One region of the Tumidithrix helvetica PCC 7403 genome, then DNA from elsewhere that is predicted to be linked to it. Evidence: riboswitches for the same ligand, from Rfam matches in the RefSeq annotation. Region 1 holds a riboswitch; the other holds the start of a gene.
The links. Region 1 has a riboswitch for cobalamin ahead of ACP2WE_RS19840 (HupE/UreJ family protein). Riboswitches for the same ligand answer to the same signal wherever they lie in the genome.

Region 1 (4,043 bases):
CAGCAAACCAGATGCGAGTTTAGCCTCGACCTACTACAATCTCGGTCTGGCTGAAGAACAACGCAATAATCTTGATGGTGCTGTCGCTGCTTTCCAGAAAGCTGTAGGCTTAGACCCACAGTACGCACTCGCCCACAATGGTTTGGGCTCTGTTTTGCGCCGTCAAGGCGATCGCAAGGGGGCAATTACTGCATTTCGACAGGCGATTACGCTTGCACCCCAGTATGCAACGGCTCACTTTTCCCTAGGTATCGCCCTGTATGAAGACAAAGACTATGATGGCGCTATAGAGGCATATAAACGCGCGATCGCAATTAACAATCGCTTCCCCAATGTTTTTTATAACATTGGGATTGCCTACGATGCCAAAGGCGACACCGATCAAGCCATTCTTTCCTACAGGCGATCGATCGAGCAAGACAACAAAAATGCGGATGTGTATGCGGCGTTAGGCACTGCCTTGCTTAAAAAAGAAAAAGCACCTGAGGCAGTTGAGGTGTTTCGGCGCAGTATTGAGTTAAACCCTAAAGTTGCAGCCAACTATAACGGGTTGGGTTTAGCATTGCGCCGTCAAGGCGATCTAAGTGGGGCAATCGCTGCCTACGAGCAAGCCATCAATCTCAGCCCTAGATATGCGGCTGCCTACAACAATCTCGGTCGTGCCTTATCCGATCAAAATAAACCTGTGGATGCGATCGCCGCGTTTCGGAAAGCGATCGATGCCGAGCCTAGAAATAACGTTGCCTACAGTAATTTAGGTAATTTACTCCGCACCCAAGGAGATAGTGCTGGTGCTGTTGAGGCTTTTACCCGTGCGATCGTCTATGGCAAAGAAGAGTTATGGGTTGACTACGCGAGTCTTGGTTTAGCCCTTGCCGATCAAGGCAAAATGCGAGAATCTTTAGACGCTTACAACAAAGCGATTTCTCTGAACCCCAGTTACGCTAGGGCACATTTTGGTTTAGGGGCTTTATACACAATGCAAGGCGATATTAGTAGCGCCATTCGCTCTTATCAAGAGGCACTGAGGCTCTACGAGGCTGACAATAATACAGAGTGGGTAAAGCGTACCCGCCAAGCATTACAGGCTTTGCAGGGCATCACCTAAAGCAATAGATTCATCTCAAACTAAGAAAGACAGTTGTAGAGACAATTCATGAATTGTTACTACAACTGTCCTTCCAGACTCTCCGCCATTTTCAATGGTTGCTGGAGATCTAACCGCCTAAAAAGCAGTTAGATGAATTGATTAGATTTTGGAAATTGGAAATAGAACGGCAATAACTTGGGAAGCGAAGAAAGCTAGACCAATACCAGAAATCACTAGACCGGCAGAACGCAACTGTATGGGGGATTGCTGTTCGGCTTTTTGCTTGAGGATGGTTGCCTTACCAATCCAAAATGCAAGGAGTGACACCACCAGTTGCACAATTGTAAATCCAATCAGATAAGCAATTAGAGGAGTAGTTTCTGCGCCAAAAATGGATTCGCCATACGCATAACCATGAAATATGCCAGCAAGCGCTGAAAGCCCTGCAACGACAAAAGTATTAAATCTATCCTTCTCAATCAACAAAATACCGAATAGCAAGATCGATCCAGAAACAAATAGCTCAACTCCTGGAAGATTTATGCCTGCTAGATGTGCCCCAGTACCAAGCATCGCAGATAATACAAACGAAATCGGAATCATCAGTCCCTGTCGCTTAATAGCAGCAAGCAAGCCAACTGCCACAAGAAATGCAAAATGGTCGGGTCCAATCAAGGGGTGCGCTATACCAGATACAAAACCTTCAAAGAAGTTAGATGCCATTTTTCCATCCATGGCATGGTGAGCAAAAGCTGGTGTGGCTGACAACAACAAAACACCAAACAATGCAGCTAAACAGACTGCCTTATAGACAACCTTATTAAAAGGAAGAAACCGAGAATTTTTAAATTTATTCATTTTCTGTGCCTCGCAGATATTAGGAATGAGCAAGATCGTCGGCGGGCATCCTGACTCAGAGATTTTTGCGATCTCATTACAGTTGCGGGACAGTGTTGGACTTACACCAAGCTTTCCCCGTTAACTCTGACGGTCAAATTCCGACAGAACCGATTTTATAGCCTAATAAAGATATCACGCTTGAAAGTGCCCAATCCTGCCTACGCAATTCTTATTATGGCAACTGTGACAGCTTAATACTTTTCCCCAAAAACAAGGCTCGGAAGTAGTTTGCAAGCTAGTGTTCGGCTAGCTCGTAGGCAGCAACAATTTTTTGCACGAGTGGATGGCGCACAACATCAGACTTAGTAAAGTGACTAAAGGCAATACCCTCAACCCCTTCTAAGATCTTTTGCGCCATTTTGAGCCCAGATTTTTGATGATGGGGCAAGTCAATTTGGGTGACATCTCCTGTCACCACCATGCGAGAGTTAAATCCCAGACGCGTCAGCACCATCTTCATCTGGGAGATCGTGGTGTTTTGTGCTTCATCCACGATGATGAAGGCATTGTTTAACGTGCGACCTCGCATATAGGCGAGTGGAGCAACCTCAATCACACCACGCTCGATCAAGCTGGGGATTTTTTCTGGATCCATCAACTCGTACAAAGCGTCATAGAGAGGGCGCAAATAAGGATCTACTTTTTGTTGCAGATCGCCAGGTAAAAAGCCTAGCTTTTCGCCTGCCTCCACGGCAGGACGGGTTAAAATCAGACGCTCAAACTCCTGATTTTGCAATGCCTTGACGGCTGCCACCGCTGCCAGAAAGGTTTTGCCAGTCCCCGCAGGACCAATCCCAAAGATCAGATCGTGGTTTTCCATGTCCTGCACGTATTGCTGCTGCTTGAGCGTGCGTGGCTGAATCTGTCCACCTCGATGGTTCCTTGTAATCGCTGGTCGATCGCTCCATGATTCCGCCCGTTGTTCTTCCACAGCTTGTTTGGCTGCCAAAATATCGACCGAAGCGATCGCTCGATCTTGCGACCAGAGTTGCTTGAGGGCGCGAACAATTTGCAAACAGAGGGAAATCTGCGGTTCAGTACCCTCGATCAGTAAATCTTGTCCGCGCAGAACCAATTTTGTGCCTGTCTCAAGGGCAATTAATTTAAGGTTTTCTCCCCTAGTCCCTGCCAAACGTATGGCACTACTGGGACTAGGTAGACTGAAAGTTTGGGATTCACCCATGGGTTATAAATTACTTGCTGGTAACGAGGTTTTCTAACCCGCTAATAACGCGAGCAGAAAGAATTTTGTCTCCTAACTTTAGTTTACGCAAAACTTCTTCGCCTGTGGTGACATATCCAAAAGCCGTGTAGTTGCCGTCGATCAAATTTAAACCTGCAGGGGTCAGATCGGACTCAAACAAATACAGGAAAAACTGCGAGGAACCGCCATTAGGATCGGTACCAGGGTGAGCCATTGCCACGGTGCCATAGGCAGAAAACGGCAGTACGGGTAACGTGCCAACCATGCCGAGTTCATCAAAGGTATGTTCGTAGACTGGATCTTTTTTATTCACCACGCGAATTTCTAGGGGCACAGTGCGAACTTTACCTGTTGCGGAATCCACAAAGCCATCTGCCTCACCCGCAGGATCGCCAGCTTGCAAGAAGAAGTTGTCATCAGCCCGATTAAAGGTTAAACCGTTGTAAAAGCCCCGTTGAACCAAATCGACAAATTGACCTGCATTGACAGGGGCACTAAAGCCATCCAAGGTCATCGTGAAATTCCCTTTCTCTGTTTCCATTTCGACGATCGCTCGGCCCTTAAGCTGGGGCAATCCTGAATATTTTGCGGGAACTTCAAAGGGAAATGCCTGAACCATTTGGCTCTCAATCGTTCCCACATATTCCAGCGCTTTTTCGCTTAGGGGTTTGATGTTGTTTCTGTCTTTGGTGGCGATCGCTTCTTGCAGGGGAACAAGCACATTGCCAAGACTGGCAAGGCTTTCTTCCGCCGATTGTTTCGCGGCTGGGGTAACACTTGCCAAAATCTGGTCGCGTTTTTGCGACACGCTTAACAGAATACTATCTACATCTTTGCTTAGACCTTTCC
Region 2 (4,043 bases), on a different contig from region 1:
CACTAGGGATCATCCCATTTATCAATGCTTCGATTATTTTGCAACTCCTAACTGCGGCGTTACCTACCCTAGAAAACCTCCAGAAGAATGAGGGGGAAGCGGGTAGACGTAAAATATCTCAGTACACAAGATATCTGGCTTTGGTATGGGCTTTAATCCAAAGTTTAGGTATTTCTTTTTGGATCCAAAATGTTGGAGCAGCGACCCAACCTGGACCTGCTTTTATGATTGAAACCATGCTTGCTTTGTCGGCGGGTTCCATGTTTGTGATGTGGGCTGGTGAGGTGATTACGGAAAAAGGTGTGGGTAATGGTGCATCCTTACTAATATTTATCAGTATTGTTGCTGGCTTGCCAAGATCTTTAGGTGACACAATCGCTTTGGCACAACAGGATAGTTCTAGGGTTGGTGGCGTAATTTTGCTAATGGTGATCTTTTTGGTCATGATTGTTGGCATTGTGTTTGTCCAAGAAGGAACCCGTCGCATCCCGATTGTTTCAGCGCGTCGTCAAGTTGGGCGTAAATTGTTTAGAGAGCAAGCGTCTTACTTACCTCTAAAGCTAAATCAAGGGAACGTAATGCCGATCATTTTTGCTTCTTCGGTTTTAATTCTTCCTGCTAGCCTTGGACAATTTTCCAGTAACGAAATACTTGTTAGTATTGCCAACTTTGCATCCCCAAGTGGTCCAGGGTATATTCCAATCTATTTGTCACTGATTTTAGGGTTTAGCTATTTCTACTCAACCCTAATTGTTAACCCTGTCGATCTGGCTCAAAACCTTAAGAAAATGGGCAGTAGTATTCCAGGGATTCGACCAGGGAAAGCAACATCAGAGTATATTTCGGGTGTTCTCAATCGTCTTACGTTTCTCGGCGCTGTTTTTTTGGGCGCGGTAGCAGTAATTCCTACAGCTATAGAGCGTGCTACGGGTGTAACAACCTTTAGTGGTATTGGTGCTACATCTTTATTGATCTTGGTTGGTGTGGCAATCGAGACATCGAAGCAGATACAAACCTATGTGATTTCTCAACGCTACGAAGGTATGGTTAAGCAATAATGCCTAAGATCATTTTGATGGGGCCACCTGGTTCTGGTAAGGGTACTCAAGGCGAAATCTTATCTGCTCTATGGAATGTGCCTCGGATTGCACCTGGTGACATTTTCAGAGCAGAGATCAAACAGGGAAGCGAGTTAGGTCTAAAGGTCAAAGCTTTTAGCGACTCGGGTCGGCTTGTTCCTGATGAGGTGGTAATCGATGTCATGCGGACTCGTTTCAGTCAACCTGACACCCAATCAGGATGGATTTTAGATGGGTTTCCTCGCACTGTGCCACAGGCAGAGGCTCTTAACGATCTTTTGGCTGAACTCGATCAAAAATTTGATCGCGTGATTAATTTAGATGTGCCCGAGCCAGTACTAGTCGAGAGAATCCTTTTACGCGCTCAAGAGCAAAATAGGGCTGATGATACCGAAGAGGTGATTAAAAACCGCCTTGAAGAATATTATGCAAAGACAAGACCTCTGTTAGAATTTTACGGGACTCATGTTGTTCAAATTGATGGCATCCCATCTTTAGAGAATGTGACAGAGGCTATTCAACAGCAACTATCGATCGCTTAGCGATCGGGGACTTTCGTGAGAAAGACCCTAGTGATTTTTAAACCAAGTTTTTAACGGAGAGGTTATTTGTCCAAGCAAGATGCAATTGAAATGGAAGGTACAGTGACTGAGTCACTGCCTAATGCCATGTTCAGAGTCGATCTGGATAATGGGTTTAACGTACTCGCTCATATCTCTGGCAAGATTCGTCGCAACTATATCAAGATTTTGCCCGGCGATCGCGTCAAGGTAGAGCTGACTCCCTATGACTTGACTAAAGGACGCATTACTTATCGCCTGCGCAATCAGGGTGGCAAAAAGTAGCCAATCCTAAATCTTTAAATCTAGATATTTGAAGCACAAAAATGAATATTGCTGAAATGGCAAGTACTTTCAGATAGTTGATATCTTGTAAGCACTTGCCTTAGTTTTTGGTGTCAAAAAACTTTATCCAATTGCTGCTAACTCCTGCATCGGTGGAATTTTTGCAACAATCCCTTTTTTAAGCGGGGCAGGTCTCTCTGCCCAAGGTAGGTTGCCGTCTGTTTGCGCATTATATTTACTGGCACAGACTAAGATTGCTGATGCGGTGGTTGCGAGGGATGCGGCATCCACAGGGAGATCGCCAAATAAATAGGTGTATTTTCCTTCAGAAGCGATCGCGACAACACAGGGACGATTGCAAGCACTCATGCATTCAACAGACTGAATTAAGAAGCTTGACCTCAAACTCCAACTTTGATTGAGCTTTAGCAACTCGTCTAGTAGTAGCTGTCCGCCACTAGTACCAACCCGTTTGCCATCTTTCCAAGTACTGGCACAGGTCGTGCAAACAAATAATTTATGAACCATCTATACCTCGCAGATGTATTTTTTTTGTCGATCGCAATCGGCGGGCATCCTGACTTAGACAATTACTGCCTTTACAGTTGCGGGACAGTGTAGGACTTGCACCATACTTTCCCCGTTTCCTCTAGTAGCTGATCCCTACCAGAACCGACCCCCTATCTTATAGCATTTCAAACAAATTGAATTGGATTTACGGCAGATTGAATTTAGGCTTCGCGCTCAGCCAGCGGTGAAGGCGGCGATCGCTTCCTTAACATCCTTAAGTTTGCGCTCGGCGATGCCCGTATTGAGAATTTCTTTGGCGCGATCGAGCCCAGACTGTAGATCGGCAGAAATGCCAGATAACCAGAGATAAAATCCACCATTCCAAATCGCAGACTGCATATATTCCGAGGGCAAGCCCTTGAGCGTAGACAAAATCATCTGAGACATTTCTAGTGCCTCGGCAATTTCCACATCTTTACCCTGCAAGTTGTAGTCTCTGGCTGAAAGGGTCAAGCGCTCGAACGTACCGCCACGATGAATGCCCAAAATCGCGGTGCGATCGCGGGGTAAATCGACGCTTCCCTCTAAACCCTTAATCGTGGCAAATTCAGTCACGCCGCGCAGGGCAAATGCCTCGCGGATATTGGTTTCCGTGGGGGGATGTACAAACCCTGACACAGTTAGGGTTTTGCCTAGGTAGGGAACCCAAATTAGTTCTAGGGTGGCAAAGGGAGGTCTTTTTCCCACTTGATCTCTATAGGGCACAATGCCCTGCGCCAAGGGAAAATGCTTGGGCAGATAGACAAAGCCTAAATTCGTCGCGCTTAGAACCTGTCTCACCTGCGCTAAGGATAGCTGCTGCCAATTGACGCCCAAAGCCTGCCAGATATCGATTAAGGGTAAACCGTCTTTGGTGGGCATGCGATCGCCGCCATGCAAGATCGTGGGACAGCCTGCACTTGCCAAGATCAAACTAGCGATCGGACTGATGGGTGCAGTGCGCGATCTGCCATCATAGGGCGAACCCAGCACAAGTACGGTTTGTTCGGAATCAAGCGCTTCGACTCTGCCGCCGAGTTGGTCGTAGGCATCGAGCATGCCAGCTAACTCAACGCCAGTCGGTCGCTTAATGCGGTGGGCAATCATGAATGCGCCAATTTGAGCGGGTGTGGCTTCCTGCTCCAAAATCATTTTGGTAGCTAATTCTGCTTCTTGCCGGCTCAGGTCTTTGCCCGTGTGTCTTCCACTGCCAACCTTGCGAAGTAATTCACGAAAAACCTTACTCATTCCCTTTGCCGTGATGTTGGATTAAATTCGTAGGTCGATCTATAGTAATGAATCTACGGCTTACCAGTATGACATTACAAATGGTTCGTTGGCATTGAAGCGATCTCGTGGTTGAGTCTCCAGAAAAAGTTAGTGGGTCATTAATTGGGGATTCGCCGCCAATAATTGGTTGCTAAGGGTTGACATTTGGCTGGGGTGAAATCTTTGCTCGCTGAGGATGTGATTTTTTTGCTGGATTAACTCACAGGTCAACTTACGGAAATGATAGATCGGTGGAATTTGCAAGCGATCGCCCGTCGTTACCAAGACAATCTGACGCGTG

Region 2: another riboswitch for cobalamin. It lies ahead of ACP2WE_RS07050 (DUF1636 domain-containing protein); the one in region 1 lies ahead of ACP2WE_RS19840 (HupE/UreJ family protein).

What each region holds. Positions count from the first base shown of each region.
Region 1 covers NZ_CBDDRA010000025.1:6,354-10,396, forward strand. The annotation lists gene ACP2WE_RS19835 (tetratricopeptide repeat protein) at 1-1,108, shown strand, start outside; gene ACP2WE_RS19840 (HupE/UreJ family protein) at 1,250-1,948, opposite strand; cobalamin riboswitch at 1,972-2,117, opposite strand; gene ACP2WE_RS19845 (PhoH family protein) at 2,226-3,173, opposite strand; gene ACP2WE_RS19850 (peptidylprolyl isomerase) at 3,184-4,043, opposite strand, start outside.
Region 2 covers NZ_CBDDRA010000005.1:227,222-231,264, forward strand. The annotation lists gene secY (preprotein translocase subunit SecY) at 1-1,058, shown strand, start outside; gene ACP2WE_RS07040 (adenylate kinase) at 1,058-1,621, shown strand; gene infA (translation initiation factor IF-1) at 1,688-1,924, shown strand; gene ACP2WE_RS07050 (DUF1636 domain-containing protein) at 2,048-2,452, opposite strand; cobalamin riboswitch at 2,475-2,616, opposite strand; gene ACP2WE_RS07055 (anthranilate phosphoribosyltransferase family protein) at 2,669-3,721, opposite strand; gene ACP2WE_RS07060 (LysR family transcriptional regulator) at 3,851-4,043, opposite strand, start outside.